One region of the Alteromonas sp. S005 genome, then DNA from elsewhere that is predicted to be linked to it. Evidence: predicted binding sites of a transcription regulator. Region 1 holds the regulator's gene; each other region holds the start of a gene.

Region 1 (7,412 bases):
GTGAAATAAAAACTTAAACGCTCTGGTCTTGTTGTTTATCGGCAAAATAGGAGCGAGATATGATCCTTATCATCTACAGCGGAAATAAGTTTCAACAATATATATCGCATTGCTTAAGTAAGCATAGCTTTCTACACGATGCAGTCTCTAACTTTCAATCAGCAGAGTCACTGCTAAAAGCGCAGCGCTATTCTCTCATTATTGTCGAATCACATCGATGCATTACGTGCTTACAGCGTATAAAGAGCTTAGTTGATAGCAATTCTGAAAGTTGGGTTGTTGCTGTTGAAAGCGATGTGACCACACCAAGTGAAAGAGACGAAGGGGTCGATGAAGCTAACTACTATGAAGCCGGGGTAGATGATTATGTTTCTGGACCTTACGATGAACGGATGTTTTCAGCGCGAATTCGCTCTCACATGCGCAGAAGTATGCCGAATTTAGATGGTTCGAGAGTTGTTGATAGTGGCGACGAGCGCATTGAAATAGGCCCGCTTCAAGTAGACCAAAGGTATCACAGCGTGACAATAAACGGGCAAGTGCTAGCACTAACGGCACGAGAATTTACCTTGTTGAATTATTTCTGTCGCCACCCTAATCAGGTCTTTTCTCGCAATCAGCTACTTAGTGAGGTGTGGGGGTATAACCATGAAGGCTATGAACACACAGTAAACACCCATATCAACAGACTGCGCACTAAACTTGATAAAGTTAACAGTATTAAAAATGGTGGCCAGCTAGTACAAACCGTTTGGGGAGTAGGGTACAAGCTTAATATTCATGGTTATATCGCCAAAGCCCTTAGCGCTTAAGAAGCCCTTAGCGTTTAAAAAGCCCTTAGCGCACATGCAAAATGATGCAGACACAAATCACACCTTATTTAATTTTAGTAGAGCCAATATACTTAAATTAAAAACAGGGTCGCCGTGCCTAAGAAAGCAAAAATACCAACCACGTCAGTGATAGTGGTGAGTATAACGCTACCGGCAAGCGCAGGGTCTATTTTTAGACGCTTCATGATCATGGGGAGGGTTGCGCCCGCAAGTGCCGCCGCAATCATGTTTACCATCATAGCAAAGGCAATAATGACACCCAGCATGTAGTCCCGCTTCCAGAGGGCGATGACAGAGGCAATAAGCACCGCCCAAATAGCACCATTTAAAAAGCCAATAGAAATTTCTTTACTAATAAGCCAGCGCGAGTTACTGGCATTAACATGTCCGAGCGCCATACCGCGGATAACTAGCGTTAGGGTTTGGTTACCAGCAACGCCGCCCATGCTCGGTACTATGGTATTTAAGATAGCTAACACGGCAAGTTGACTTAACGTGGCTTCGAATAAATCACTTACCATCGCAGCCATTAGCGCAGTGACAAGGTTAACGGCCAGCCATACGGACCGACGTTTAGTACTTTGCATAACAGGTGCAAAGGTATCTTCATCATCATCGAGACCGGCCATACTCATCATAGAGTGCTCAGCGTCTTCACGAATGATATCAACTACATCATCAATGGTAATTCGTCCTACTAGACGATTGTTTTCATCAACTACCGGTGCCGAAAGCCAGTTGTAACGCTCAAATAGGCTAGCCACTTCATCGTCAGGCATGTGCACCGGTATGGCTTCCGATTCTTCGTCCATGACATCAGACACTTTTTCGTCGGTATCTGCGGTGAGTAGACGGGTGACAGGAACAATGCCAACAAGGTTATCGGTTCTATTTACCACATAAAAGGTATCTGTATTTTCCGGCAACTCACCTTTTAAACGAATGTAGCGCAGAACTACATCAATGGTAACGTCAGGACGCAAGGTAATGGTATCGGTGTTCATGATGAAACCAGCGGTTTCCTCACCATAAGACAGTGCTTGCTCTGCACGCACGCGATCTTGTGCATCCATTGAGTCGAGAATGTCTGCTAACACAGGTTCAGGAAGGCTGCTTAGCGTTTCTGCTAAGTCATCGGTATCCATCTCTTCAAGTGCGTCAACCACATTGGCGGGAAGCATCTTTGTTATAATACCGTTTCGAACATCGTCAGACAGTTCTTCTAAAATGTCACCGTGAAAATCGCTATCAATCAGCTCCCACAACTCATCGCGAGTCCTGCTAGGGCTAGATTCAAGAATATGGGCAACATCAGAGGGGGGAAGTTCAAGCAGAAGTTTACGTACAGAGACAAATTGACCGTTGATCAATGCAGCGTTAAGAGCGCGTAACTGTGTTTGTACGTATTTAGAAACAAGCGCTTCTGCCATAAGGCGTTATTCCTACTATGCTGAGATTGAAAATAGAAGCTGTGTAGCCTAAGTATGTGTAGAATATCGCAATTATATTAAGTCTGTCATGATAATTGCGTAGGTTCTACAAGAGAATTTTACTTAACAGTGCTAACTGTTGATTAATTCAGCAAAGGGAAGTTGACTTACCGCTATTCGTCTTCGTTAAATTTACCTTCAATCAGCTCTTCAATAGCTGCAAGTGCGTCGGCTGCGTCATCACCATCAACAATAACATCGACCTGTTCGCCCTGATGACTCTCCAACATCATTAAGCCTAAAACGCTGCTAGCGTCTGCTTCTTTATCACCTTTTTTCAAAATGATTTTGGCATCAAATTGATTAGCCAGCTGTACCAGTTGCGTGGCAGCTCTGGCGTGTAACCCCAATTTATTGACGATAGTAAGTGTTTTTTTGATAGTCATTATTGGTTGAGCTCTCTGTGACGAATTTGCACATCAGGGTGTATTTCGCCGAAGGTTTTTGACAAGGTTTGGGCAATATAGACAGAGCGGTGTTGGCCGCCAGTGCAGCCGATAGCCACAGTCACATAGCTTCTATTGTTGCGTTCTAAATGGGGAAGCCATGTGGTCATTAAATTTTGAATTTGCCAAATAAACTTGGTCACTACGGGTTGTGAGCCTAAAAACACCTCAACGGGGGCATCTAATCCAGTGAGGTGTCTAAGGTCCGTTTCCCAATGAGGGTTTGGTAGAAAGCGCGCATCAAAAACATAATCGGCATCTTTGGGTATGCCATGTTTAAAGCCAAATGACTCAAACACCAGTACAAGGCGAGAGCTCTTTTTACCTAGGATACGTTCTCGGATCAGCTCTGCGAGTTGGTGTATTGTTAGCTTGTCTGTATCTAAGTACAAATCAGCGCGCTCAGTAATAGGAGCGAGCAGCGCAGACTCTGCTCTAATAGCTTCTGAGAGAGACTTATTTAGCTTGGCTAAAGGGTGAAGACGGCGCGTTTCGCTAAACCGCTTAACCAGTACATCATCGCTTGCGTCGATGTACACTATAGTCATAGACCAAGAAGAAGGCAGGTAGTCTAGAATCTCTACCAAATCATCAGGATTTTTGGGTAAGTTTCTTACGTCAATACTTACCGCAACTTGATCGTATTCATCAACAACAGTATGGGTAAGGGTAGGAAGCAAATTAACTGGGATATTATCAACACAGTAATAACCTAAGTCTTCTAATGCGCGAAGTGCGACAGACTTACCAGACCCTGAACGACCACTGATTATGATCAGCTTCACCTAAACTCTCCCTTATATTCTGGTTTCATCACATACGCGTTGTTGATTTAAGCGCCTGCCTATAATGTTTAAGCGCTTATTGTCTAACTTAATGCAGAAATAATTTCGTCGCTGTTTGTTGCACGTCGTATTGTTTTAATGGTTTCTTTGTCGCTTAGCTTGCCAGCAACGGTAGCTAATGTTTGAAGGTGTCCTTCGGTTTGCTCTTCGGGAACGAGAAGTGCAAAAAAAATATCTACAGGCTTTTCATCTAGGGCATCGAAGTTGATAGCAGGCGTGCTGGTTACAACAATTGCTATCACCTTATCAAGGCCAGCCAGGCGACCGTGAGGCAGTGCTATGCCGTTTCCAATACCCGTACTACCCATACGTTCTCGAGCCATCAAGCTATTTAGAACCGTTGCCTGGTCGATGTTATCGTTATGCTTGGCAGCGATATCAGCGATGATCTCAAGAATTCGCTTTTTACTATTACACTGAACCGCACACTCGGTGCGGTCCAGACTTACGATGGCTTGTATATCCATGCTTAATTAACTACTAATGTTTTTTCAGTTTTTCCTTATGCTTGATTACCTGCCGGTCGAGTTTATCAACCATGCTGTCAATCGCCGCATACATGTCGGTATTTTCTGAGGATGCGAATACTTCAGCGCCACTTAAATGAACAGTCGCTTCAGCTTTTTGATTTAATTTTTCAACGTTCAGGATGACATGCACATTAGAAATGTGATCAAAGTGACGTTCAAGTTTGCTGAACTTCGTATCGACATAATTACGCAAAGAGTCGGTGATTTCGACATGATGACCAGTAAGGTTGATTTGCATATTTCGTCTTCCTTATATTATTAAGCCCGGTTAGATAAGGCTTTTGCGTTGGTTCGACGGCGGGATCGATAACGATTCCCGGTATTTTGCTATTGTTCGCCGAGCGACTTTTATGCCTTGCTCGGCCAACAACGAAGCAATCTTGCTATCACTTAGCGGCTTGCTAGGATTTTCCGCAGCCACTAACTTCTTGATCAATGCACGAATCGCTGTGGATGAACATTCACCACCTGACTCGGTTGCAACGTGGCTTGAAAAGAAATACTTCAACTCGAAGATACCACGGGGCGTATGCATGTATTTTTGCGTTGTCACACGTGAAATAGTGGATTCGTGCATATCTACCATTTCTGCGACATCATTTAGCACCATTGGTTTCATCATTTCCGGGCCGTGCTCAAAAAAGCCCATTTGTTGCTGCACAATGCAATTTGCAACCTTCATCAAGGTATCGTTACGAGATTCAAGGCTCTTTATGAACCACTTAGCCTCTTGCATGTGCGAGCGGATGAATTGTGAATCGCTACTGTTCTTAGCACGGCGACTCATCGCAGCATACTGTTGGTTTACGCTTAGTTTAGGCAGGCTGTCAGGGTTCAGTTCAACCACCCAACGGCCATTTTTCTTAGTTACTGAAACATCAGGTATGACATACTCAGGCTCTTTAGTAACTAAAGCACTACCTGGACGAGGATTCAAGGTTTGAAGTAAACGCATTGCTTCGCGTAGCTGATCCTCTTTCAATCGGCTCTTACGCATAAGCGTGCGGTAGTCTTTACTGCTCAGTAAGTCCGAATATTCCTCGATAAGCTGCTTTGCTTCAGTGAGCCAAGGGGTGTCGTCCGAGAACTGGCGCAATTGCACCATAAGACATTCCTGAGGGTTACGGGAACCCGAACCAATGGGGTCGAACATCTGAATGCGCTTAAGCACACATTCGATTTCGTCCATCTCGATAGGCTCTTCTAAGTCATCGTCATTAACCGCTTCTAAGATATCGTCAAGGGTTACGGTTAGATAACCCGACTCGTCAATTGAGTCGATAATAGCTGTGGCAATAGCGCGGTCAGTATCTGAAAAATGAGTCAGGCGCATTTGCCAAAGCAAATGCTCTTGGATGTCTTCGGTAGTTTCACCTTGGAAGATTTGTTCGTCATCATTAGACGGGCCAGGCGCAGGCGCAGAAGAGGCGGAGTAGTACTCGTCCCAGGTGCTGTCGATAGGCAGCTCATCGGGAAGGTCGTTCTTCTCCAGTGCATCTCCTGCTTCTAGCGTGTCGCTTGATGCAGAAGCTGTCGCTTCAGCAGCGCTATCGTCACTATCGACATTGTTCTTTTCTACTTGTGGCTCGTCGCTACCTTCTTCCACTTCTAAAAGCGGATTAGAGTCGAGCGCTTCTTGAATCTCTTGCTGGAGATCAAGCGTAGAAAGCTGCAGCAGCTTAATAGCCTGCTGCAGCTGAGGTGTCATGGTAAGTTGTTGGCTAAATTTTAGCTGTAAAGATGGTTTCATCTACGTCTTATTTAAATGCTCTAAATTAAATATACCAGAGCGAAACTGAAAAATGACAATTCGGTTACACTAACTATAGCCTGAATTGTTCGCCTAGGTATACGTCCCTTACTTTTTGATTACTTAAAACCTGTTCCGCAGTTCCTTGCGCAATAAGCTCGCCATGACTCACAATGTACGCTTTTTCGCAAACATCCAATGTTTCACGTACGTTATGGTCCGTGATAAGGATACCAATACCCCTATCTCGCAGATGCTGTATTATCTTCTTTATATCATTAACTGATATTGGATCAACACCGGCAAATGGTTCGTCTAACAAAATAAATTGTGGTTTTGCTGCCAGAGCGCGAGCAATCTCTACGCGACGCCGTTCTCCCCCTGACAAACTCATTCCCGTACTATTACGTATATGGTTGATATTAAATTCATCAAGTAGTGCGTCCGCTTCTTCTTCCTGCTGTTGTGAATTTAAATCTTTACGGGTTTGCAAAATGGCCATGATATTTTCATGTACCGTAAGCTTTCTAAAAATTGACGCTTCTTGCGGAAGGTAGCCTATACCGCGGCGTGCGCGCTCATGCATTGGCTGATGAGTAAGCTCACTATCATCAATTTCAATCTTGCCTTTGTCTAGGTTGACCAAGCCCACAATCATGTAAAAAGTGGTGGTCTTACCAGCACCATTTGGGCCAAGAAGACCGACAATTTGCCCAGTAGAAACTGAAAGACTCACATCGCGAACGACTTGTCGCGATTTATACGATTTAGCAAGGTTTTTAGCGCTCAAAGTTGCCATTGCTATTCATTGCCCTCGTTGTCTTTCTTAGACGACGTTTTACGAATAGTGTCAGGAGTAAACACTGTTGTTACTCGACCTTCACCATTTTCACCGGCGCCACCTGTTGCAAGCAATTGTTCAGTAATCATATCGAACGTAATTTTATCCCCTTGTACTTTACTAGAATCTTGCTGTAGTTCGGCATTACCCGCCAGAGAAATAGTGCGATTAACCACCTCATAGCGAATTTCATTAGCTTTGGCTGATACCGGTGTACCGTCTTCTAATGATTGAGAGTAGCTTGCTGGGTTCCCTCGGGCGATAAATATTTCTCGGCCGCTGCCATCAGTAGCAATAACTTCTACTTCATCCGCTTCAATGAGGAGTGAACCTTGAGTAATCAGCACGTCTTCCTTGTACAGAGCCGTTTTGTTTTTACCATCAATAAACTGGGTATTTGACCCTATTTTAATGGGCTGTGAAAAATCTTCTTCACTGGCTTGTACCGCACCGCTAGCGATGGCAAGTAGAAAGCTAGTTGCTAGGGGAATAAGTGGTTTGTACATGATCTAAAAGCTCGTATTCTTGTGTGCGTAAATTCGCGTTAAACCCATTGCTTAAAATAAGGTATTGCGTACCCAGTATCTCAACGGGTTGATCAGATGTCATTTGTTTCGTGTTTAAATTTATTTGGATGTATTCGGTGGATAAGCTTTTGACAAAATCATCGCTGGTTT
Region 2 (7,412 bases), on a different contig from region 1:
CTAGTTTTCTTTGCGGCCATTACATCGCTAGTGTCAATTTTTGAAGTACCGGTTGCGGCATTGATGGACGAAAAAGGTGTTAGCCGTAAATGGGCCCTTGGTTCTTTGGGTAGCATTATGATTTTATTGGCTATCTTAAGTGCATTGTCGTTTGGTAAAGTTGATATGCTGACGTCATTTATGCACTACGCAGGCGCCGATAAATCGCTGTTTGACGTAATTTACGATGTATTCTACGACACTATTTTGCCGTTAAACGGGCTGCTAATCTGCTTGTTTGTTATTTATCGCTGGAAGAGTGCTAATTTTAATGCTTCTTTGGAAGAAGGCAGCAGCGGCTATAAAGGCAGCTGGTTTGAAAAGTATGTGGATGTTTCGTTAAAAACCTTTATTCCGCTAATTCTACTTGTGATTTTTGTAAACACGGTGGCTGTCAAATACTTTGGTTTAAGCCTTTTCGGTTAAGAGGTTTATCACACAAATCTATTCTACTTGCTGTGTGCTAGCAGTAAATTCGGATAATAAACGGCAAGCCAGAGGCTTGCCGTTTTCGTTTTCTTTTAGCGTATTTGTTCTTAATTCATCGCTCTTTGGCAACTTATTAGCGAATACACCTTAATGAATCTACAATCGTCTTAGCGAGCTAAACGAACATATCGGTATAAACCTTAAAACATGCTATAGGGGTCACCATAGGTAGGCGTAATGTTAAGCCTGTTCCAACTTTGTGTAGCGTCGATAACCTTGCCGCCAGGCTGAGCTTTTGTATCAGAAAAGTGTGGGGCGTCTATACCCATCGCGTTAGCTGCATCTACATAATAAATACCGCGCTTAGGGTGAGATAAGCTGCAAAGGTGTATAACGTCGTTTAGCGGCTTGTCGCAAATAATCGAGGTTAACGCAGACACAATGTCGTGCACATGAACAAGGTTAATTCGTTTATTTCCTGCATCCAACTGTCTTCCACTTAATGAACGAGCAGGGTGACGGTCTGGGCCTACTAAACCCGCTAAGCGAACAATACTGATATCAGCTTGGTCTCGCATGGACAGTAAGTAGTTTTCAATAGTCACGTGGGCTTTCGCCGAAGCAGTTTGTGGGTTCGTGTCACTTTGTTCCGTAAGGACGTTACTCGTGTCATCCCCATAAACTGATGTGGTACTAATAAAAATAATATGCGCGACGCCTGCGCCTAGTGCTGCATCAATAAGTTGCAGCATATTTTCAGTAAATGACTCGAGGTTGGTGTTTTTTCTACCAGGTGGGATATTTAATAATAAAGTCGCGTCTTGCAAGTAGCTACATAATACAGATGTATCATCGCCCAGCGCATATTCAATTGCGGTGATACCTTGTTCCTTTAACGCTAGGCGTTTCTGTTGGCTTCGAGTAGTGCCTATAATATTGACCTTACCTGACAGTGCGTTGCCTACATAGCCGGCTAACCAGCCATAGCCACTAATTACTACATTCTGAGTCATCGATTAAATTCCCCTTTGTTTGGGCTTAAGAGTACATCAATCGGGGGGCGGATGTCGTTAATACGCCTACCAATAACTGAAAAAGCAGAAATCTGAGTGAGGTGAGATATTAAAGAGTTAGCTAGCAACTGGTATAAAAACTAAAAACCGACTGGTTTCAGTCGGTTTCAAAGTAAGCGATACAGAAAGGTAAGTAGTTTGTTGTAGCGGGTTTAGTTCGCTAAATTACACGACTACATTTTCATTTCGTCGTTATGGCCGTGTTGGGCTGGTTGACCAATGTCCAGCAGGTTCAAATCATCAAGCCCAGAGATAGATGCCTGCATTTTACCTTCGGCATAGTCGGCTTTCTTCAACACTTTACACAAAGCATCGCCTTTCTCTTCTAGCGAAGCGGCTTGGCTTTCTAATCGGTATTCTAAATCTTCACCCCAGCGCTCCATTTTTTGTTCAAACTCAGACATATCACCACCTTCCCACAGCATTTGTGTGCCAACCGCGATAAGAATTCGGCCCATAGATTCACTGATCAAAGATTCAATTTGTGTTTCAAACTCTTGCTCCCAGCTTTCGTCAAACCAGCCTGGCTCGTCAAATTTCGTAGAATCTACGCGAATATTACCCGCGTCATCATAAAATGAGGTGTTTAATTTAGTTTCTAGTGAGTTGAACAATTCATTGAAATCATCACTCATTTGGTCACCGCCCAGCAGTTCAGTAAATACTTCAGTTACTGCTACGTTGGCAATTTGCAGTCCTTCACTGGCAATGGTAAGAGTCATAGGAATAGCAATATCAATGTTGTTGTAGTATTCACTTACCCAACGTTGCTGTTCGCTGTCTAGCGAAACTGACTCGCCGTTAATAGTCATATTGTGTTGGGCATCAATGGTCATTACTGAACCATTGTCCATCTGAACCGTGAGGTCGCCTTGGTAATACTGAATATGGCCATCTAGCTCCATGTCGCAGCTATTGTTCTGAAAGCTTGTGTCATGCGCGAATGCGTGGCCACTTATCAAAGCACTGGTAACGGCAACAGAAAGTAGTAGTTTGTTAGACATTGTTCATTCCTTAGTTTACATGTGACGCATTGACCTTGGTAAATGGGCTCAATGGCTTGTAGAGTCACTGTTAAATAAACACTAGCGTTGTTCGCTGGCATATCTTTAACAGAGCAATGGCCTTGCCAAAATTTAAAACTTATATATTTCAGTGGGTTAAGTTTTTTGTTGGTTTTTAGCGATGGTTTTCAATTCACTATTTAGTGAAATTGCAAACTAATTAGTAGTTTTGACTAAGATCAATTAATACCAATAGCGATACATTTAAGCCAATCCAAGCATGGTGAAATCTTATTTATTGGTGCATAATACCGCCAATATTTTTAAGGGGTTATCACAATGGCTGATTGGATTAATGCAATTATGTTTGGTGTTGCGCTAATTGCCTTTACGCTAGGGCTAAGCAGCGTCGTTATGGGCTTTATGACTGCTAAAGCAGGTGCTGAAGGTATGCAGGAAAAAATCGAGTACGGTTTTTTTGGCGTTACTGGTTTAGTACTTTGCTTACTGATGGCCTACGCACTGGCTTAAGCGATAAATACTATGAAAAAACCGGCTATTACAGCCGGTTTTTTTTCGCCTTTTAAAAGATACAGATATCAGTTCTATTGCCGTTGTTCTTGCCGCCGTGTCAGCTCTTGTTCTGATCTCCTTCAGGCGCATTAACTTGCCTTGGCGTATTAGCACTTTTATCATCAATACGGTGCTGAGCAGGTTCCTGTCGGGCATCGCTTTCGTCAGTGCTGTTAAATACGCTGTGTTCACGATGAGCAAGCAAGGATAAATGCCCATCACGTTGATAAGCGCGTAAGTCGAACAAATCCAGCATGGCCATGACATGGTCAAAAATATCGGCCTGCACTTTCTCGTACTTCACCCACTCTTTTTGAATGCTAAAGCAGTAAATTTCTAAAGGTAAACCCAGCTCATTGGGCGGTAGCTGCCTAACCATCAAGGTTAGTTCTTGATTTATATCCGGGTGCTTGCGCAAGTATGCCTCTAAGTAGGCTCTAAAAGTGCCAATGTTGGTAAGTCGGCGATTGTTTAGCAGATCCGACTCATCGATAGAATAATCTCTGTGATAGGCACGGAGCTCATTTTTCTTCTTGTCGATATATTCATTGATATAGCGAATTTTCGAAAAGCGCTCAAGCATATCGTTGTCACAGAGCTTGATAGAGTGCACATCAATATAAATAGCGCGCTTAATTCTGCGTCCACCAGACTCTTGCATGCCGCGCCAGTTCTTTACTGCTTCTGTGGTGAGGCTATAGGTCGGCAGCGTCGAAATAGTTTTATCCCAGTTTTGTACTTTAACGTTAGTAAGGCCTATTTCGAGTATCTCACCATCTACTTCATATTTGGGCATCGCAATCCAGTCGCCCGTATTAAACATGCGGTTGGCGGCAATTTGAATACCTGCAACAAAGCCTAAAATGGTGTCTCTGAAGATGAGTAGCAATACAGCTGCAATGGCGGTTAGGCCTGACACGATTAGCAGCGGGCTTCTATCTACAATCAAAGAAATACTAAGCAGTATCGTAATGATTGCGAAGGCAAGTTTGGTTACCTGAATGAAGCCTGTAATAGGGGCGCGCCGGGATAGGGCTGAAGCATTGTAGACATCTTCTACTGTACTTAGCATGGCGTACAAAGCTAATAGCCCACTATACAGCATGTATAGTTGAGCACTCTTAATCACCAATCCATGTATGACTGCTTCGCTATCAATGAGTACAGGGGTAGTGATGTAAATAAAGAGAGCCGGGAAGAGGTGCATTAAACGTCTAAAAAAGCCGTGCTCTTGTAGCGCGTTATCCCACCTGTTATTCGACTTATATACCCAGTTAGCAATTTGAGGCCGCACTAGCAGGCGCGCAACCACGTAGATTAGGACTGCTACGAATAGTATAGAGCCTAGTGCAAGCAAATTGTAAAGCGGATCTTCAGTGGTCAATTTTGGAAAAACGTCTTTAACCAAATGAATGAAATGATCGCGTACTGAAGCACTGACTTCCATTATTTACAACTCCAACAGTTTCTTTATTCGATTGTCTTTATTTTCCCATAGACCATTCAACCATTTTTGGAAATAAAGACGAAACTCAGACTCAGTGCGTTCTGATTCTTGTTGTAGCTCTGGCACTGGGGTAACGTTTACGTCGATAACGATTTTTGTCATCTGACCGCTTAACATTGCCATCATGGGGTGACGTTTATTTTCAGGGTAAAGCAGAGAGATATCTAACACATTAGTGAACAGTTCACCCATAGCTGATAGCGTGAAAGACACACCGCCGGCTTTAGGTGGCAGCAGGTTTACGTAGGGGCTTTGCTTAGATAAATGCTTTTGGGTTGTGAAGCGCGTTCCTTCTACAAAGTTAATTACTGTAGTAGGAACCGTTCTAAACTTTTCGCAATACGCTTTAGTGGTTTCTAAATCTTTGCCTTTTTTGTCCGGATTTTTTTCCAAATATGCGCGGGTGTACCTATGCATAAAAGGCATATCAAGCGCCCAAGCGCCTAACCCCACAAAGGGTAACCAGATGAGCTCTTTTTTTAGAAAGAACTTAGGCGCGGGAATGCGGTGTGTGGCAAATTCAATAAGCAGAATAATATCTAAATAACTCAGATGGTTGGCGATAATAAGGTACCAACTGTTTTTTGAGAGCTCACCGTGAACCGAGCACTCTATATCAACCTTATTGAATAGCCTGATTAAAAGTACGCTAATCCGTCCAAAGCTAAACATTAGGGCATGCATAACCTTGTTCCAAGCAGTTCTAATTCTTCCATTTGGTAACAGCAGTTTTACTAAGCCAAGTAGGATAATTAGCCCGCCCCAAAAAGCGAGGTTGAAAATTTGCAGCGAGGTGTGCAAAACAAAGATAAAAGGCGCAAGTACTACACGAATCATAATGGTTTCTGAGTTGCGTTAAGTGAATCTAAAAGTTGATCTTTGGCGTGCCATTGTTCATTCAGCCATGTTTGAAAACGGGCGCGAACTTGTGGGTCGTCAAAGTAACTATCGTTAAATACGCCATTTTCCATAATGTCTTTAATAGGCATTACTTTGATATTTACACGAATATCGCGCACTTTACCGCTCACGAAGTCCCAGAAAGAAGGAACGCCGTTTGGGTAGTCTATGGTTACGTCGATAAGCTTGTGCAAATGCTCCCCCATAGCTGACAACACAAAGGCCACGCCGCCAGCCTTGGGCTTCATTAAGTGAGCGAACGGCGAAGCTTGTTTGTCATGCTTTGCTTGCGTAAAGCGCGTGCCCTCTACGAAGTTCATAATGCTGACGGGTTTATTGCGAAACTTTTCACACGCTTTGCGTGTGGTTTCCATATCTTTCCCTTTCAGATGGGGGTTTTTAGCCAAGAACGATTTTGAATATCGACGCATAAACGGAAAATCCAGCGCCCACCAAGTAAGGCCTAGTATTGGCACATAAATTAGTTCTTTTTTAAGGAAAAACTTTAGAAAAGGGATCTTTCGGTTGAATACACGTTGAAGAACTAAGATATCGACCCAAGATTGATGGTTAGCAATAACGAGATACCAATCGTCTCGAGTAAGTTTTTCAAGTCCGTTTACTTGCCACTTGGTACGCCCACTAATGCGCTGATTGAGGTTATTAACACCAATCCACGCAGTGGCGCATGCATCAAGCAAATAGGAGATGAAGCGACGCCATGGGGCAAAAGGGATTAACTTAAATATCGCGAGTATGAATATAGGTGTTGACCACAAAACTGTATTCAGGAAATAGCAGATAACCGAAATAGTGCCAACAATATGATGCAACAGGGCTTTTACCATTGTACTTACCTCAAAAATTAGGCGCTTAGTGTAAACGAACTTGATCTAAAATCCGATAGAGCCTTTACTGATTCCACAATAAAGGTGCAAATTTATGAGTTTAAGGAGCTGAAATGGAGCTTATTGGCGAAAATAAAGCATTTGGGGGCCAGCATTTGCGCTATACCCACAAAGCTGAAACCACACAATGCGATATGACTTTCGCAATCTTCCTTCCCCCGTTTGCCTCGAAAGAGAAGCCGGTGCCGGTGTTATATTGGTTATCGGGTCTAACTTGTACCGACCAAAATTTCATGCAGAAAGCCGGTGCAATGAAACTTGCGGCGGAACTAGGTATGGCCATTGTTGCGCCTGATACATCGCCCCGTGGTGAAGGGGTGCCAGACGATGAAGAAGGGTCTTATGACTTCGGTTTAGGTGCAGGCTTTTATGTGGACGCCACACAAGCACCGTGGGATAAACACTACAACATGTATAGCTACATTGTTGATGAACTGCCAGCGCTTATCGAAAGCGAATTTCCTGTGACTAAAGAGCGGGCGATTAGCGGACATTCTATGGGCGGGCACGGTGCGCTTGTTATCGGCATGCGTAATCCCAATAAGTTCGTATCGGTATCGGCGTTTAGCCCTATTTCGAATCCCTCAGATTGTCCTTGGGGCGAAAAAGCACTCGGTGGATATTTAGGGAGTGACAAAGCATCATGGAAGGAGTTCGATGCAGCGCTATTGTTAGCAAGCAAAACCCATAGCGTTCCTCTACTTGTCGAGCAGGGTACAAAAGATGAGTTCTTGCACGAGCAGCTGAAGCCTCAATCGCTTGTGCACGCTGCTCAGCAATCAGATACGCAGCTTACGCTGAATATGCATGAAGGTTACGACCACAGTTATTTCTTCATTGCATCCTTTATCGAAGAGCACTTAGAGTTCCATGCAGGCCATATGGGCTTAATTTAAGCGTATTTATTTAAGCCAAGAAAGTGCATCAAGCAGCCAGAAGACATGCTGGCTGCTTGTATCGTTTTAGTCAAAAGGCCTAA
Region 3 (7,412 bases), on a different contig from region 1:
CGATTCACAACATTAGAAGCAATTTGTCACCATCTACAGTGCCAACCTGGCGATATATTGGTGTATGAAGATGAGTAAAGAAAATTAAAAAGGGCACGCACATGCCCTTTTTTGCAATTTTTGCGTTAATTCACACCGAGTTCTTTCAGCTTACGGGTAAGCGTGTTTCTACCCCAACCCAAACGTTTAGCCGCATCTTGCTTGTGGCCGTGGGTGTGCTGAAGTGCCCGTTCGAGCATAACGCGCTCGAAAGTCAGCATAGCGTCGTTAAGGATATTATGATGACCATCGCGTAGTTGTTTGTCGGTCCAGCTGGCTAGTAAATCTGGCCAATCACCCGATTCGGCACTAGGCTTTTCAATACTGCTATCGCTGTGAATTTCTGGCGGCAGATCGCTCGGTAAGACTTCTTGCCCACTTGCCATGACAGTTAGCCAGCGGCATACGTTTTCTAACTGCCTTACATTACCGGGCCAGGGCAGCTGAGACATAACGCGTTCAGCTTCTTTAGAAATACTCTTAGCCTCTACATCCAGCTCTTTTGCTGCTCGGCGAAGGAAATGGCGCGTTAACAATGGAATATCTTCGCGGCGTTCATTCAGCGATGGAAGGTGCACACGAATAACGTTCAAGCGGTGAAATAAATCTTCCCTGAATTTTCCTTCAGCGACGCGCTGCTCTAGGTTTTGGTGGGTGGCTGCGATAATGCGTACATCAACGCTTACCGATTGATGGCCACCTACGCGATAAAACTGACCGTCTGCGAGTACTCGTAAAAGGCGGGTTTGCACGTCTAACGGCATATCGCCTATTTCATCTAAGAAAAGTGTGCCGCCGTCAGCTTGTTCAAAACGCCCTTGGCGTGCTGCTTGTGCACCAGTAAAGGCGCCTTTTTCATGACCAAATAGCTCAGACTCAACCAAGTCAGCGGGGATTGCAGCCATATTAAGCGCAATAAAAGGCTTGCTCGCTCTGGGGCTGTGTCTATGAAGTGCGTGCGCCACCAGCTCTTTACCCGTACCCGATTGGCCGTTAATGAGCACGCTAATCGAAGAACGTGAAAGTCGACCTATAGCACGGAAGACTTCCTGCATTGCAGGTGCTTCACCAATTATCTCAGTCACAACGTCTTCAACTTGTGACTTGGACACCGTCGACTGCTCTCTTGCATGAGCAAGGGCGCGTTGGGTTAAGGTTACCGCTTCGTCGATATCAAAAGGTTTTGGCAAGTATTCAAATGCCCCTTTTTGATAAGCGTTTACCGCGCTGTCTAAATCCGAATGCGCCGTCATAATGATAACGGGAAGCAATGGATGGGAAGCGTGTACTTCGTTCAGTAATGTCATGCCGTCCATTTGTGGCATTCTTATATCTGAAATGATGACTTCGGGGGCTTGGCCGCTTTGAAGTTGAAGCAATAAATCTTCAGGGTTTTCAAAACTTAAACAGCTGATATCAGCGGCTTGTAAGGCCTTTTGCAGCACCCAACGAATAGAACTGTCATCGTCGACAATCCACACAGACTCATTCGTCATCGTCTGTCTCCTTACGATCTATTGGTAGATAAATTACGAACTCAGTGTGACCAGGGTAGCTGTCTACATCTATTTTGCCGCCGTGGTGGTTAATAAGGGTTTGCGAAATGGATAAACCCAGCCCAGAGCCATTCTTTTTGCTTGTGACCATGGGATAGAAAAGTGTGTCTTTAATTTCAGGAGGAATACCCGGGCCGTTATCTATAATCTTTATTTTGGCAACCAGTGCATGACGCTTCGTTTGAATCGTCATTTGGCGCTCAATTCGCGTCACCAACCTAATTTCAGGGTTAGGAGTTTGGCTTTCGGTTAAGGCCTGAATGCTATTTCTGACTATATTAAGCACCGCTTGCTGAATCATATCAGGATCTAATAAAAGCGGCGGTATACTGGGGTCATAATCGCGGACTATAGCTATAGGATTATCTGAATCAAAACGCATAAGGCTACGTATTTTTTCAAGAGCCTGATGCACATTACTTTCTTCGAATCGAGGCAGTGAGTTAGGGCCTAGCAAACGATCCACCAGGTTGCGCAGACGATCAGATTGCTCAATGATCATACGGGTGAATTCTTTGTGCTCTTCCAACAGCTCTTTTTCTAAAAGCTGCGCTGCGCCTCGAATGCCACCTAGCGGGTTTTTTATTTCGTGCGCCAGACCACGTACTAGCTCTCGAGCCGCATAATGCTGTGCATTTTGTAAATTCTCTCGAGAAATACGCTTTTGCTGGTCAATCTTTTTTACTTCGAACAACAGCCTAGGGCCATCTTCAAAGTGTAAATTAGTAACGGTTAAATCCGCAGAAACATAGCGATTATCTCTGAACGCTAACTTAATTTCGTTCTCGGTAAAGTCTTCACCTTTTCTAATCGCCGCTTTAAGTCGGGTTGTCTCAATTGTGCCCGGTAAGAAAAAGTCTTGAAGCGGGTGGCCGGTAAGTTGCTTTAGACCCGTCTCGAACAAAGCTTCGCCTGCATGGTTGGCGTAAACAATGGTCAGTCTGTTATCTACCATCACCAATGCAGTGTTTAAGCTATTTATAAGCTGTTGTGTTTCTAACTCGGTGGAATGCATCCGAGCCCGTCTCCTTTGCACCATAATTGTGCATTGTAGCTTGCAATAATGCGATGCGCGAATAAGAGGCTAAGCAAACATAGCTGACTGAACCTCGGTGGTGCGCTTACAGAACAATGGTTGCACGCTTTTAGTTATTAATTAACGCCGATGCCTGATGTAGGTAAAGCGTTTGTTCTGGAGACGATGCAAGAGTCTTGCCCGTATTGTTTGTTAGCTCAACTTTGTAAGTATGTGCTCCACGATGGACACCTGACAGTTTAAATACGCCCGAACTATTGCTTGCAAATGGGGCGTTATCGAAAATTAAACGATAGATGGGGGCTTTGGGGGCACCAGTTTGTGCCGCAGAAATGGTAAGCTCACCTAGGTTATTTCGGATTGTTGCTTCTGGTGCAGGAGATTTAATAACTACGCGATAACTTGGTTTTGGGGCATCAGGCTTAAGCGGTGGTGGGGGAGGCACTTTAGTAGCTGTGACGACATTTTGGGTTTTATCATCGAATGCCAGTGGCTCAGCATTTTGTTGAGGCTTATCGGTGAAAGTAATAGAGCCGTCTTTTCCTACCACCTTATAGATTGTTGTAGTCGAAGATGATGGAGCAGTCGATGCCTCGGCGCCTTGCTCTGTCTCGTTTGTTTGTGCTTCTTGCTGCAAATTATTGCCTTGCACTTCGCTCAGCGTAGCGGCTTGCAGAGGTAACAATCCATTACTGCTACTCAATAGTAGTGTGAATAAGCAAATGTATCGCATTTTGTTTCGCACGTGTCGTTACCTAATCTATATATTTTGAAAATGCTAGCTTACTACATTGTTAGACTGGCTCTGTCTTTGAGTCTATCAAGTGATAGTTAAAAAAGGTTTGCGTTTGGCTGGCTGCTCTAATGCCGCAAACATAGATATTATTTTTTAACGTCACCCTAATGACATAGTAGTTAATTAGCACCCATAAAAAAAGCCCGCAGAGCGGGCTTTAGTATATATCGCTATACAGAGTGTTATTACACGCTGTAGTACATGTCGAACTCAACTGGGTGAGTTGTCATGTTAAGTTTAGTTACTTCTTCTGACTTAAGGTCGATGTATGCATCAATCATGTCGTCAGTCATAACGCCACCTGCTTTAAGGAAGTCACGGTCGTTATCAAGTGCTTCAAGTGCCATTTCAAGCGAGCTTGCAACAGTTGGAATTTCAGCCGCTTCTTCTGCAGGTAGATCGTACAAGTCTTTATCCATAGCATCGCCAGGGTGGATCTTGTTTTTGATACCGTCAAGGCCAGCCATTAGCATTGCAGAGAATGCAAGGTAAGGGTTAGCTGTTGGGTCAGGGAAACGTACTTCAATACGACGCGCTTTATCGCTGGTTACGTGCGGAATACGAATTGATGCAGAACGGTTACGCGCAGAGTATGCAAGCATTACCGGCGCTTCGAAGCCAGGAACTAGACGCTTGTAAGAGTTTGTAGAAGCGTTGGCGAAAGCGTTGATTGCACGCGCGTGCTTAATGATACCACCAATGTAGTAAAGTGCTTCTTCAGACAGACCTGCGTATTTGTCACCTGCGAAGATGTTAACGCCGTCTTTAGAGATAGACTGGTGACAGTGCATACCAGAACCGTTATCGCCAACAAGTGGCTTAGGCATAAAGGTAGCAGTTTGACCGTATGCATGTGCAACGTTGTGTACCACATACTTGTAAACTTGAATTTCATCCGCTTTCTTAACTAGCGTGTTGAATTCACAAGCGATCTCGTTTTGACCCGCTGTCGCTACTTCGTGGTGGTGAGCTTCAATAACAAGGCCCATTTCTTCCATAACCATACACATAGCAGCACGAATGTCGTGAGCAGAATCTACCGGAGGTACTGGGAAGTAGCCGCCTTTAACACCAGGGCGGTGAGCCATGTTGCCGCCTTCGAATTCTTCACCTGAGTTCCACTTTGCTTCTGAAGAATCAATTTTGTAGAACGAGCCTGCCATATCTGTGTGGAAACGCACGTCGTCGAAAAGGAAGAACTCTGGCTCTGGGCCGAAGAAACATGTGTCGCCGATACCTGTAGATTTCAAGTACTCTTCTGCGCGACGTGCAACAGAACGTGGGTCACGCTCGTAACCTTCCATTGTTGAAGGCTCAACAATGTCACAACGGATGTTTACTTGTGTTTCTTCTGCGAAAGGGTCTACTACGCAGCTGTCTGCGTCTGGAAGAAGAACCATATCTGATTCGTTGATGCCTTTCCAACCAGCAATTGAAGAACCGTCGAACATTTTACCTTCTTCGAAGAATTCTTCATCAACAACACTTGCAGGAATTGATACGTGTTGTTCTTTACCTTTGGTGTCGGTAAAACGTAAATCTACAAACTTCGCTTCACTTTCTTTAATCAGCTCTAATGCCTTATCTACTGACATCGTGTCCTCCAGGTTTAATGTAAAAATGCGGAATGATCAGCTTCACCCCAACAGTGGCAAAAGTGAAAGCGATTATCATGCCATTTACAAGCATGCCGATTTTTGCGGCATAGACAGGCATCTATCACTTCCATTTGAATAGGTTTGCACCATAAATGTGCGACAGTGCTCTATTGTGGTGCTTAATTCTTACTTTTATGTCATCTAGCCTAGATCACTTTGTATCACATCACCACTGTATATGTTCAATTCGGTGCAATTGGGATGGTTGTTTTTTGAACTAAAGAGGGAATTCTAATAAAAGTGACTTCTAAGCAAAAAAAGGTGCGCAAACGTCGTGGTTTTTCTGTACAATCCGCGCAAATTTCTCTATCTGCATTTTTTTGCAACAAATCTAATGCAGACTTATTCGATTCCCGAATTAAGTTGGCATCGATTTACACAGGCTCTATATTAAGCATGAATACCACTGATATTAGTAAATTGCGTAATATCGCAATCATCGCCCACGTTGACCACGGTAAAACCACCCTGGTAGACAAACTGTTACAGCAGTCTGGCACCCTTGAATCTCGAGGCGAGCAAGAAGAACGCGTAATGGACTCGAACGACATCGAGAAAGAACGTGGCATTACCATCCTAGCTAAAAACACAGCGATCAACTGGAACGACTACCGAATCAATATCGTAGACACTCCAGGACACGCTGACTTCGGTGGTGAAGTAGAACGTGTAATGTCAATGGCTGACTCTGTACTTCTACTTGTAGATGCACAGGAAGGTCCAATGCCACAAACGCGTTTTGTAACGCAAAAAGCATTTGCCCAAGGCCTTAAGCCAATTGTTGTTATCAATAAAATCGACAAGCCTGGCGCACGCCCAGATTGGGTAATGGACCAAGTGTTTGACCTTTTCGACAACTTAGGTGCAACTGATGAGCAGCTTGATTTCCAAGTTGTTTACGCTTCTGCACTAAATGGCTGGGCATCACACGACGCTGACGAGCCGCAAGAAGACATGAATGCGCTGTTTGAAACTATCGTTGAGCAAGTTTCTGCACCTGATGCAGACGTAGACGGTCCTTTCCAAATGCAGATCTCTCAGCTTGATTACAACTCATACGTGGGCGTAATTGGTGTGGGTCGTGTTAAGCGCGGTTCGGTTAAGCCAAACCAACAAGTGACGGTTGTTACTGCTGATGGCGAAAAGCGCAACGGTAAAGTTGGCTTAGTCTACGGCTATCTTGGTCTTGCACGTCATGAAGTTGAATCAGCGCATGCTGGCGACATCATTGCTATCACTGGTCTTGGCGAACTTAAGATCTCTGACACAATCTGTGACCAAAATACAGTTGAAGCGCTTCCTCCGCTTACGGTTGATGAGCCTACTGTAACTATGACCTTCCAGGTAAACACGTCTCCGTTTGCGGGTAAAGAAGGTAAGTACGTAACGTCACGTAACATCCTAGAGCGTCTTAACGACGAACTAGTACACAACGTGGCGCTTCGCGTTGAAGAAACTCAAGACCCTGATAAGTTCCGCGTATCAGGTCGTGGTGAACTTCACCTAGGCATTCTTATTGAAAACATGCGTCGTGAAGGTTACGAGCTTGCTGTATCTCGTCCAGAAGTAATTCTGAAAGAAGTAGATGGCGAAACACAAGAACCTTACGAAACGCTAACTATCGACTGTGAAGAGCAACACCAAGGCTCTATTATGGAGCAGCTAGGTCTTCGTAAAGCCGAAATGACTGATATGTCTCCAGATGGCAAAGGTCGTGTACGTATCGATTTCGTTATTCCAAGCCGCGGTCTAATTGGTTTCCAAACAGACTTCATGACAATGACGTCGGGTTCTGGTCTTCTGTATCATACGTTCGATCACTACGGCCCTTACAAAGGCGGAATTATCGGTAAGCGTAAAAACGGTGTACTAATTGCGAACGCAAACGGTAAAGCACTAACTAACGCCCTGTTTAACCTACAAGAGCGTGGCCGCCTATTTATCGGTCACGGTGTTGAAGTTTACGAAGGGATGGTTATTGGTATTCACAGCCGTGACAACGACCTAACAGTAAACGCGCTTAAAGGTAAGCAGCTTACAAACGTACGTGCCTCTGGTACTGACGAAGCGCAAACCCTAGTTCCACCAATCAAAATGTCTCTTGAGCAAGCGCTTGAGTTTATCGATGATGATGAACTAGTAGAAGTAACGCCAGAGTCTATCCGTATTCGTAAGAAGCTTCTTACTGAAAACGAGCGTAAGCGCGCATCGCGTGCACCGAAGTCTTAATAGCTTCTAAGACTACATCAGTTTAAAAATGCCAGCTTTTGCTGGCATTTTTTATTTTCTCAATTGATATTTTCAAGCCTGCCTTTTTTCACCAACTC
Region 4 (7,412 bases), 150 kb from region 1:
TATCGTAGCCCCGTATTAGAAATCGAAGCGCATTGAACGACGCGGTGAATAAAAACCTTTATACGATGCCATGTACGATGCAATTTGTCAGCATTCGCTATTAAATTAAGCCCTGAGGCCTTACATGAAAAATTGACAAGCTCACAGTATTAGAAATGGTGCAAAGAGCCTTGTGCTTATCACGTAAGCGCCAAGTAGTTTGGACGGGGGCTTGTTGATCTTTGCTGTACATCAACGTTCAACAGGCCGTAGTAACAATCTATTAAAAGATTTTAAGCAACAATGGTGATAGAATCGCCGAAAAATTCTCCTACCCACTTGGTGTTCTGCTGTAACGCAGTGTACGCCACGGTAGGTTGTTGTGTTTAACATCCTAGCTTCTGAGAGAACATGTTCGATTTAATTACCAGTAAAGACAGCAACGTTAAAAATGACGTGCTATCAGGTATTACCGTGGCGCTTGCCTTGGTTCCTGAAGCCGTTGCATTCGCATTTGTAGCCGGCGTAGAACCAATGATTGGTCTTTATGCGGCTTTCATGATGGGCTTAATCACTTCCGCTATTGGTGGCCGACCAGGAATGATTTCTGGTGCTACCGGCGCCATGGCCGTTGTAATGGTGGCACTGGTTGCCCAACACGGCGTGCAGTATTTATTTGCCGCGGTTATTTTGGCTGGATTACTGCAAATATTGTGCGGTATTTTCAAGCTCGGAAAGTTTATCCGCTTAGTGCCGTATCCGGTAATGCTTGGCTTTGTAAACGGTCTTGCTATCGTTATTTTCTTAGCTCAGTTAGGTCAGTTTAAAGTCACCAACGCTGCTGGAGAACTGCAGTGGATGGAAGGTACACTGCTGTACTGGATGCTAGGGCTTGTAGCGTTAACCATGGCCATTATCTATTTACTGCCTAAGCTCACAAAAGCCGTTCCTGCCTCGCTAGTAGCGATTGTTACGGTAACCGCATTAGTACACGGCCTCGACTTAGAAGCACGTACGGTAATCGACTTTGTTCGTGACTTGCTACCGGCTGACCAGCGCGACACTGCAACACTTGCAGGCGAGCTTCCTAGCTTCGCTATTCCTATGGTTCCGTTCACTTGGGAAACATTTATGATAGTACTACCAACCTCAGTAATTCTTTGCTTGGTTGGTCTTATTGAATCGCTTCTTACTCTTTCATTAATTGATGAAATGACCGATACCCGCGGTCGAGGTAATAAAGAGTGTGTTGGCCAGGGCGTTGCAAATACGGTTAACGGATTCTTTGGCGGTATGGGCGGTTGTGCCATGATTGGTCAAAGCATGATCAATATAAACTCTGGCGGCCGTGGTCGCTTATCCGGTATTACTGCCGCACTTGTACTATTGGGCTTCATTCTATTTGCTGCACCGCTGATTGAAATGATCCCGCTTGCTGCTCTTGTTGGCGTAATGTTCGTAGTGGTTATCGCTACCTTCGAGTGGGCGTCATTCAGAATTATTCGCGGCGTAAACAAAGAAGATGCCTTTGTGCTATTTCTAGTAACAGGTGTCACGGTTATTGCCGACCTTGCCATTGCGGTGGTAGTGGGTGTTATCGTTTCAGCCCTTGTATTTGCATGGAAACACGCCCGTCATATCGAAGCGAAGTCGCATATTGATAACGACGGCTGGAAAGTCTATGAGCTAGACGGCCCGCTGTTCTTTGGCTCGGTAACCCATTTCAAAGACTTGTTTGATATCGCTAACGACCCAGAAGATGTAGTTATCGATTTTAAAGACTCTCGTATCTGGGATTCATCAGGTATCGACGCACTAGATACCCTTGCAGATAAATACGAAGAGCAAGGTAAGAAGCTACACATTCGCCATATTAGCGATGAGTGTCGCTCACTGCTTCGCAAGGCCGACAAATTTGTTGAAATTAACGTAGTCGAAGACCCTCGCTACCGTGTAGCAACGGATAAACTGGCCTAATTTATTTGATAGTTCTTAATGCACCAAGTGAACACAGGTTTGCGTTTGTTTGGTGCAGTTTTGAAGTCTGAATAATACCTGTTTTTTAGTAAATCAAATAAAAACAACGGATTACGGTTTTGGCACTGAACTTGGATAGCTATAAGCGTAAAGTGTGTTTTGGTGATTTGTGTCAATCGCTGAAAAATTGTGTGATTTATAACACTCCGTAAAATGTGTTAGTTAGAGTATGCTGGTCTTAAGTGTCAGTACTAGCAAAATAGGCAACGAAGCCCGCATCAACGAAAGTTGAAGCGGGCTTTTTTTTGTCCCGAAAAAAGGGGAATATCATGACTTCATTGGACTCAAAAACGCAAATTGTCGTCGTAGGCAACGGCATGGTGGGGCACCATTTTGTTGAACAGCTTCACCAAAGCGATGCCAATGTAGAAATAACCGTTTTATGCGGCGAATCTCGCCTCGCATACGACCGCGTTTATCTGTCATCATTTTTTAGTGGCGCGAGTGCTGATGACCTAGCGCTTGCTACACCCGCTCAGTACGCCGAATGGGGAATCAATGTCGTCACCAATGCTTTAGTTACCGATATTGACCGTGACAATAATAAAGTCACGACTTCAGAAGGGCAGGTGTTTAGCTACGACAAGCTGGTGCTAGCCACGGGCTCATACCCATTTGTTCCACCTATTCCAGGCAACGATCAAGAGCATTGCTTAGTGTATCGCACCATTGACGACCTACTCGCCATTGAAGCGTCAGCCGCGGTGAGCAAAGTTGGTGTTGTCGTTGGCGGCGGTCTTCTAGGTTTAGAAGCCGCGAATGCCCTAAAGCAAGCTGGGCTAGACACTCACGTAGTAGAATTTGCGCCTCAGCTTATGGCAGTGCAGCTAGACCAAGCTGGTGGTAACGTGCTTAAAGACAAAATTGAAGATTTAGGCGTTACGGTTCATACCCAAAAGGCCACCCAAACTATCGAGGCCGGTGATACCTGCCGCTATAAAATGGTGTTTGCTGACGGCACTGCACTAGAAACTGACATGATTTTATTTTCTGCTGGTATTCGACCTTCCGACCAGCTCGGCAGAAAGTCAGCGCTAACACTGGGTGAGCGCGGCGGTATTGTTATTGATAACCACTGCGTGACGTCTGACCCGAACATTTACGCTGTGGGTGAATGTGCGCTGTGGGATAACAAAATCTTTGGTCTTGTTGCACCTGGCTACACCATGGCACGCACGGCCGTAAGTCATATTACAGGTGGCGATGCCGAGTTCGCTGGCGCAGATATGAGCACTAAACTCAAGCTAATGGGCGTAGAAGTGGGCTCAATTGGCGATGCCCATGAACGCACAGACGGAGCGCTTAGCTACACGTACTTAAATCAGCCCGAGGGCGTGTATAAAAAGCTGGTGGTAGATAGCGAGCAAAAGTACGTGCTTGGTGCTGTACTCGTTGGCGATACCAGCGACTACGACACGCTCCTACAGTATGCACTTAATAATATTGAATTACCTGAACACCCAGAAAGCCTAATTCTGCCCTCATCCGATGCTGCACCGGCGCTAGGTGCCGATGCACTGCCAGACACCGCGTCTATTTGTTCATGCCTAAATGTGACAAAGGGCGATATTGTTTCAGCCATTGAAGGCGGCTGTTGTAGCGTTGGCGATGTAAAAGGTGAAACTAAGGCCAGTACAGGTTGTGGAGGCTGTGCCGCTCTACTTAAAAATGTGGTAGACAGCGAGCTTGAAAAGCGCGGTGTGGAAGTATCGAAAGCCATTTGTGAGCACTTCAATTACACCCGACAAGAACTCTTTCACATCGTTAAGGTAAACGGCATTCGCACCTTCGACGAGCTACTAGAGCAGCATGGTGAAGGTCTAGGGTGTGAAATTTGTAAGCCCGCTGTCGGCTCAATTTTAGCCTCGGTGTATAACGACTACATTCTTAAGGCTTCACATCTTCCTCTGCAAGACACCAACGATATCTACCTTGGCAACATGCAAAAAGATGGCACGTATTCCGTTGTACCGCGTGTACCTGGTGGCGAAATAACGCCTGAGAAGTTGATTCTGCTAGGTGAAGTGGCAAAAGAATACAACCTGTACACCAAGATCACAGGTGGTCAGCGCATTGATTTATTTGGAGCGCGCGTAGAGCACTTACCTGATATCTGGGAAAAACTGGTCGCTGGTGGTTTTGAAACCGGCCACGCCTACGCGAAGGCACTGCGTACTGTGAAATCGTGTGTGGGCAGCACCTGGTGCCGTTACGGTGTTCAGGATTCTGTTGGCACTGCCATTGATTTAGAGAATCGTTACAAAGGCTTACGTGCACCGCACAAAATTAAATTTGCCGTTTCGGGGTGTACCCGTGAGTGCGCAGAAGCCCAAAGCAAAGACATTGGCGTTATTGCTACCGAGCAAGGCTGGAACCTGTATGTTTGCGGGAATGGCGGCATGAAGCCTCGACATGCAGACCTGTTTGCCACCGACCTAGATACCGAAACCCTTATTAAGTACATCGACCGCGTGCTGATGTTTTACGTGAAAACGGCTGATCGCTTACAGCGTACATCGGTGTGGATGGACAACTTAGAAGGTGGGTTAGCTTACCTGCAAGACGTTGTGATAAACGATGCTCTTGGCATTAATGGTGAGCTTGAAGCACAGATGGATGCTGTGGTTGATGCTTATCAGTGCGAATGGAAAACCACCATCGAAAACCCAGAGTCGCGCAAGCGTTTCCGTCAATTCGTAAACAGCAATGCTAGCGACACCAATATTCAGTTTGTTTCAGAGCGAGGCCAGGTTCGCCCAGCTACTGAAGCTGAAAAAGTAGCAGGTAAAGATCAGTTCATTCCTGTCTCTATGGTATAGCCACTGGCTTATCAACCCTGTTAGGAGAATCAAATTATGTCAGCAGCGCAAAATGTAATGGCGTCAGAACCACAGCAAGTGCAATGGCACTACGTTTGTGAGACGAACGACTTAGTGACAAACAGTGGGGTTTGCGCCCTTGTCGACTCACAGCAAGTGGCAATTTTCAGTTTGAAGATAAACGGCGAAACTCAGGTTTTCGCCATTAGTAACTACGACCCTATTGGTAAAGCAAACGTACTCTATCGCGGGCTTCTAGGGTCGATAGGCGGTGCACCTGTTGTTGCTTCGCCTTTATACAAAGAGCATTACTTTTTAGAAACCGGGCTGTGTAAAGAACACGACGATGTTTCCGTCACGGCTTACGCTGTGAAGGTAGAGGGCGAAAAGGTTTTTGTGGGCGTTTAAGCAAACTGTCTTTTTTATACGCCCACATGAATAAAGCCTGTTAGCAAAATGCATTCAAAAGCTGTGAAACCGAAAAAGGTAATGAAATGAATATGCCTACACGACAACCCGACATGATGTCTGAACAATTAAGACAAACAACATGCCCATACTGCGGCGTAGGGTGTGGTGTAGATATCAGTTGCAACGTAAGCAAGCGTGCCGTAACCCTGGACACTGTTAAAGGCACGCCAGAGCATCCCGCCAATTATGGAAGATTGTGTGTTAAAGGAACAAACCTGCTTGAAACAAACGACCTAAGTGGACGTTTGCTTCACCCAACCATAGCAGGACAATCGGTGGATTGGGACACGGCCACCGATGTGATTGCGAATAAGATCACATCTACCATTGCGCATTATGGCGCGGATGCCGTTGCTTTTTATGTATCAGGACAGCTTCTCACTGAAGACTACTACATTGCCAATAAACTTATGAAAGGTTATATCGGCAGTGCCAATATTGATACCAACTCTCGACTTTGCATGTCATCAGCCGTAGCTGCTTATAAGCGCGCTTTTGGGGAAGACGTGGTGCCTTGTGATTACACCGACTTAGAGTGTACAGATTTATTAGTGATCACTGGCAGTAATACGGCGTGGGCCCACCCAGTACTTTTTCAGCGCATCCAGCGAGCAAAGCTAAAGAACCCAGCGATGAAGGTCATTGTTGTTGACCCACGCAAAACCGAAACTTGTACGATAGCCGACTTACATCTTCCTATAAAACCGGGTAGCGACGTTGCGTTGTTTAATGGCTTACTTAGCTATGCAGACGCACAAGGTAGAATAGATAGAAACACCGTCGAGACCTATGCCGACGGGCTTGATGAAGCACTTGAAAGTGCAAACACCCTAACGCTGGATGACGTGGCTAGCGTATGTGATATAGAAAAAAGCAAACTTAAGGCCTTTTTTGACGCATTCTGTGAAGCATCTAGTGCCATTACTTTTTATTCTATGGGCGTAAACCAGTCTTCTGCTGGTGTGGACAAAGCACAAGCTATTATCAACTGTCACTTAGCTATGGATTTAATTGCAAAAGACGGTTGTGGCCCGTTTTCTATTACTGGCCAGCCCAATGCAATGGGGGGGCGTGAAGTTGGTGGTTTGGCTAACATGCTAGCTGCCCACATGGACCTTGAAAACCCTGAGCATACCGAAGTAGTGAAGTCCTACTGGGATGCACCCGTTATGCCCAAAGGACAGGGTCTTAAAGCGGTAGACCTCTTTAACGCAATAGAAAGTGGCAAGGTAAAATTTGTTTGGATAATGGGGACTAACCCTGTTGTCAGTATGCCCAATCGAGGCCAAGTTGAGCGCGCTCTTTCAAAGTGTGAGATGGTCGTAGTGTCTGATATTGTTGAATCGAATGATACGCTCAACTATGCCCACGTTGCTCTTCCCGCTACGGGCTGGTCAGAAAAAGACGGCACGGTGACAAACTCAGAGCGCCGTATATCACGTCAGCGGGGTATATTACCCCCACCTGGAAGTGCAAAACACGATTGGCAAATCATGTGCGACGTGGCGGCTAAAATGGGGTTTGGCGAAGCATTTAACTTTACTCATCCGTCGCAAATATTCTGCGAATATGCTGGACTCACCGGCTTTCACAATAATGGTAAACGCCAGTTAGACCTGTCACCCTTACAAGCATTAAGTGAAGCCCAATACAATGGGCTATCGCCTTTGCAATGGCCTTTCCAAAACGTAAATAAAGGTGTAAATACGCCTACGTCTGATGCTAACTTTAAAGCAAATTCTAAACCTAGCCTCACCAGCAAACGTCCCTTTGAAGACAAGCAGTTTTCAACACCTAACGGTAAGGCTAAACTCATTCCGGTAACCTATAAAGAACCACTGCAGGTTACGTCAGATACTTACCCTTTTATAGTTAACAGCGGTCGAGCTCGAGATCAATGGCATACCATGACGCGCACGGGTAAAGCCGCAAAGTTACTCGCTCATATGCCGAGCGCCTCTGTTTACATAAACCCTAAAGACGCTGCAGAGCTAGGTGTTGCAAATAATGATCTTGTCTCTTTGACAAGTGCGGTGTGTAAAGATGCCCCAGTTATCTACCCGGTAAAAACGGATACGGATATGCGCCAAGGGGAAGTATTCATTC

What was found. The regulator sigma-54, encoded in region 1, starts transcription at its own class of promoters, with help from an activator protein. The targets are predictions, from matches to a motif close to GTTGGCACGNNNNTNGNNT.
Region 2: the regulator sigma-54 is predicted to act here: its motif matches at 2,657-2,675, upstream of V7R55_RS16300 (DUF2884 family protein).
Region 3: the regulator sigma-54 is predicted to act here: its motif matches at 5,089-5,107, upstream of glnA (glutamate--ammonia ligase).
Region 4: the regulator sigma-54 is predicted to act here: its motif matches at 2,075-2,093, upstream of nirB (nitrite reductase large subunit NirB).

What each region holds. Positions count from the first base shown of each region.
Region 1 covers NZ_JAZETN010000005.1:20,043-27,454, reverse strand. Annotated here, with positions in the region: gene V7R55_RS08140 (response regulator transcription factor) at 60-812, shown strand; gene mgtE (magnesium transporter) at 905-2,263, opposite strand; gene V7R55_RS08130 (HPr family phosphocarrier protein) at 2,437-2,709, opposite strand; gene rapZ (RNase adapter RapZ) at 2,709-3,554, opposite strand; gene ptsN (PTS IIA-like nitrogen regulatory protein PtsN) at 3,638-4,081, opposite strand; gene hpf (ribosome hibernation promoting factor) at 4,095-4,382, opposite strand; gene V7R55_RS08110 (RNA polymerase factor sigma-54) at 4,413-5,894, opposite strand; gene lptB (LPS export ABC transporter ATP-binding protein) at 5,968-6,693, opposite strand; gene lptA (lipopolysaccharide transport periplasmic protein LptA) at 6,696-7,241, opposite strand; gene lptC (LPS export ABC transporter periplasmic protein LptC) at 7,210-7,412, opposite strand, start outside.
Region 2 covers NZ_JAZETN010000016.1:82,484-89,895, forward strand. Annotated here, with positions in the region: gene V7R55_RS16290 (sodium-dependent transporter) at 1-465, shown strand, start outside; gene V7R55_RS16295 (NAD-dependent epimerase/dehydratase family protein) at 669-1,481, opposite strand; gene V7R55_RS16300 (DUF2884 family protein) at 1,715-2,545, opposite strand; gene V7R55_RS16305 (hypothetical protein) at 2,885-3,076, shown strand; gene V7R55_RS16310 (mechanosensitive ion channel family protein) at 3,177-4,565, opposite strand; gene V7R55_RS16315 (acyltransferase) at 4,569-5,462, opposite strand; gene V7R55_RS16320 (acyltransferase) at 5,459-6,373, opposite strand; gene fghA (S-formylglutathione hydrolase) at 6,487-7,329, shown strand.
Region 3 covers NZ_JAZETN010000001.1:178,541-185,952, forward strand. Annotated here, with positions in the region: gene V7R55_RS00700 (helix-turn-helix domain-containing protein) at 1-78, shown strand, start outside; gene glnG (nitrogen regulation protein NR(I)) at 126-1,535, opposite strand; gene glnL (nitrogen regulation protein NR(II)) at 1,525-2,610, opposite strand; gene V7R55_RS00715 (DUF4124 domain-containing protein) at 2,741-3,364, opposite strand; gene glnA (glutamate--ammonia ligase) at 3,613-5,022, opposite strand; gene typA (translational GTPase TypA) at 5,482-7,314, shown strand.
Region 4 covers NZ_JAZETN010000005.1:168,156-175,567, reverse strand. Annotated here, with positions in the region: gene V7R55_RS08740 (SulP family inorganic anion transporter) at 391-1,956, shown strand; gene nirB (nitrite reductase large subunit NirB) at 2,286-4,835, shown strand; gene nirD (nitrite reductase small subunit NirD) at 4,872-5,243, shown strand; gene V7R55_RS08725 (nitrate reductase) at 5,330-7,412, shown strand, end outside.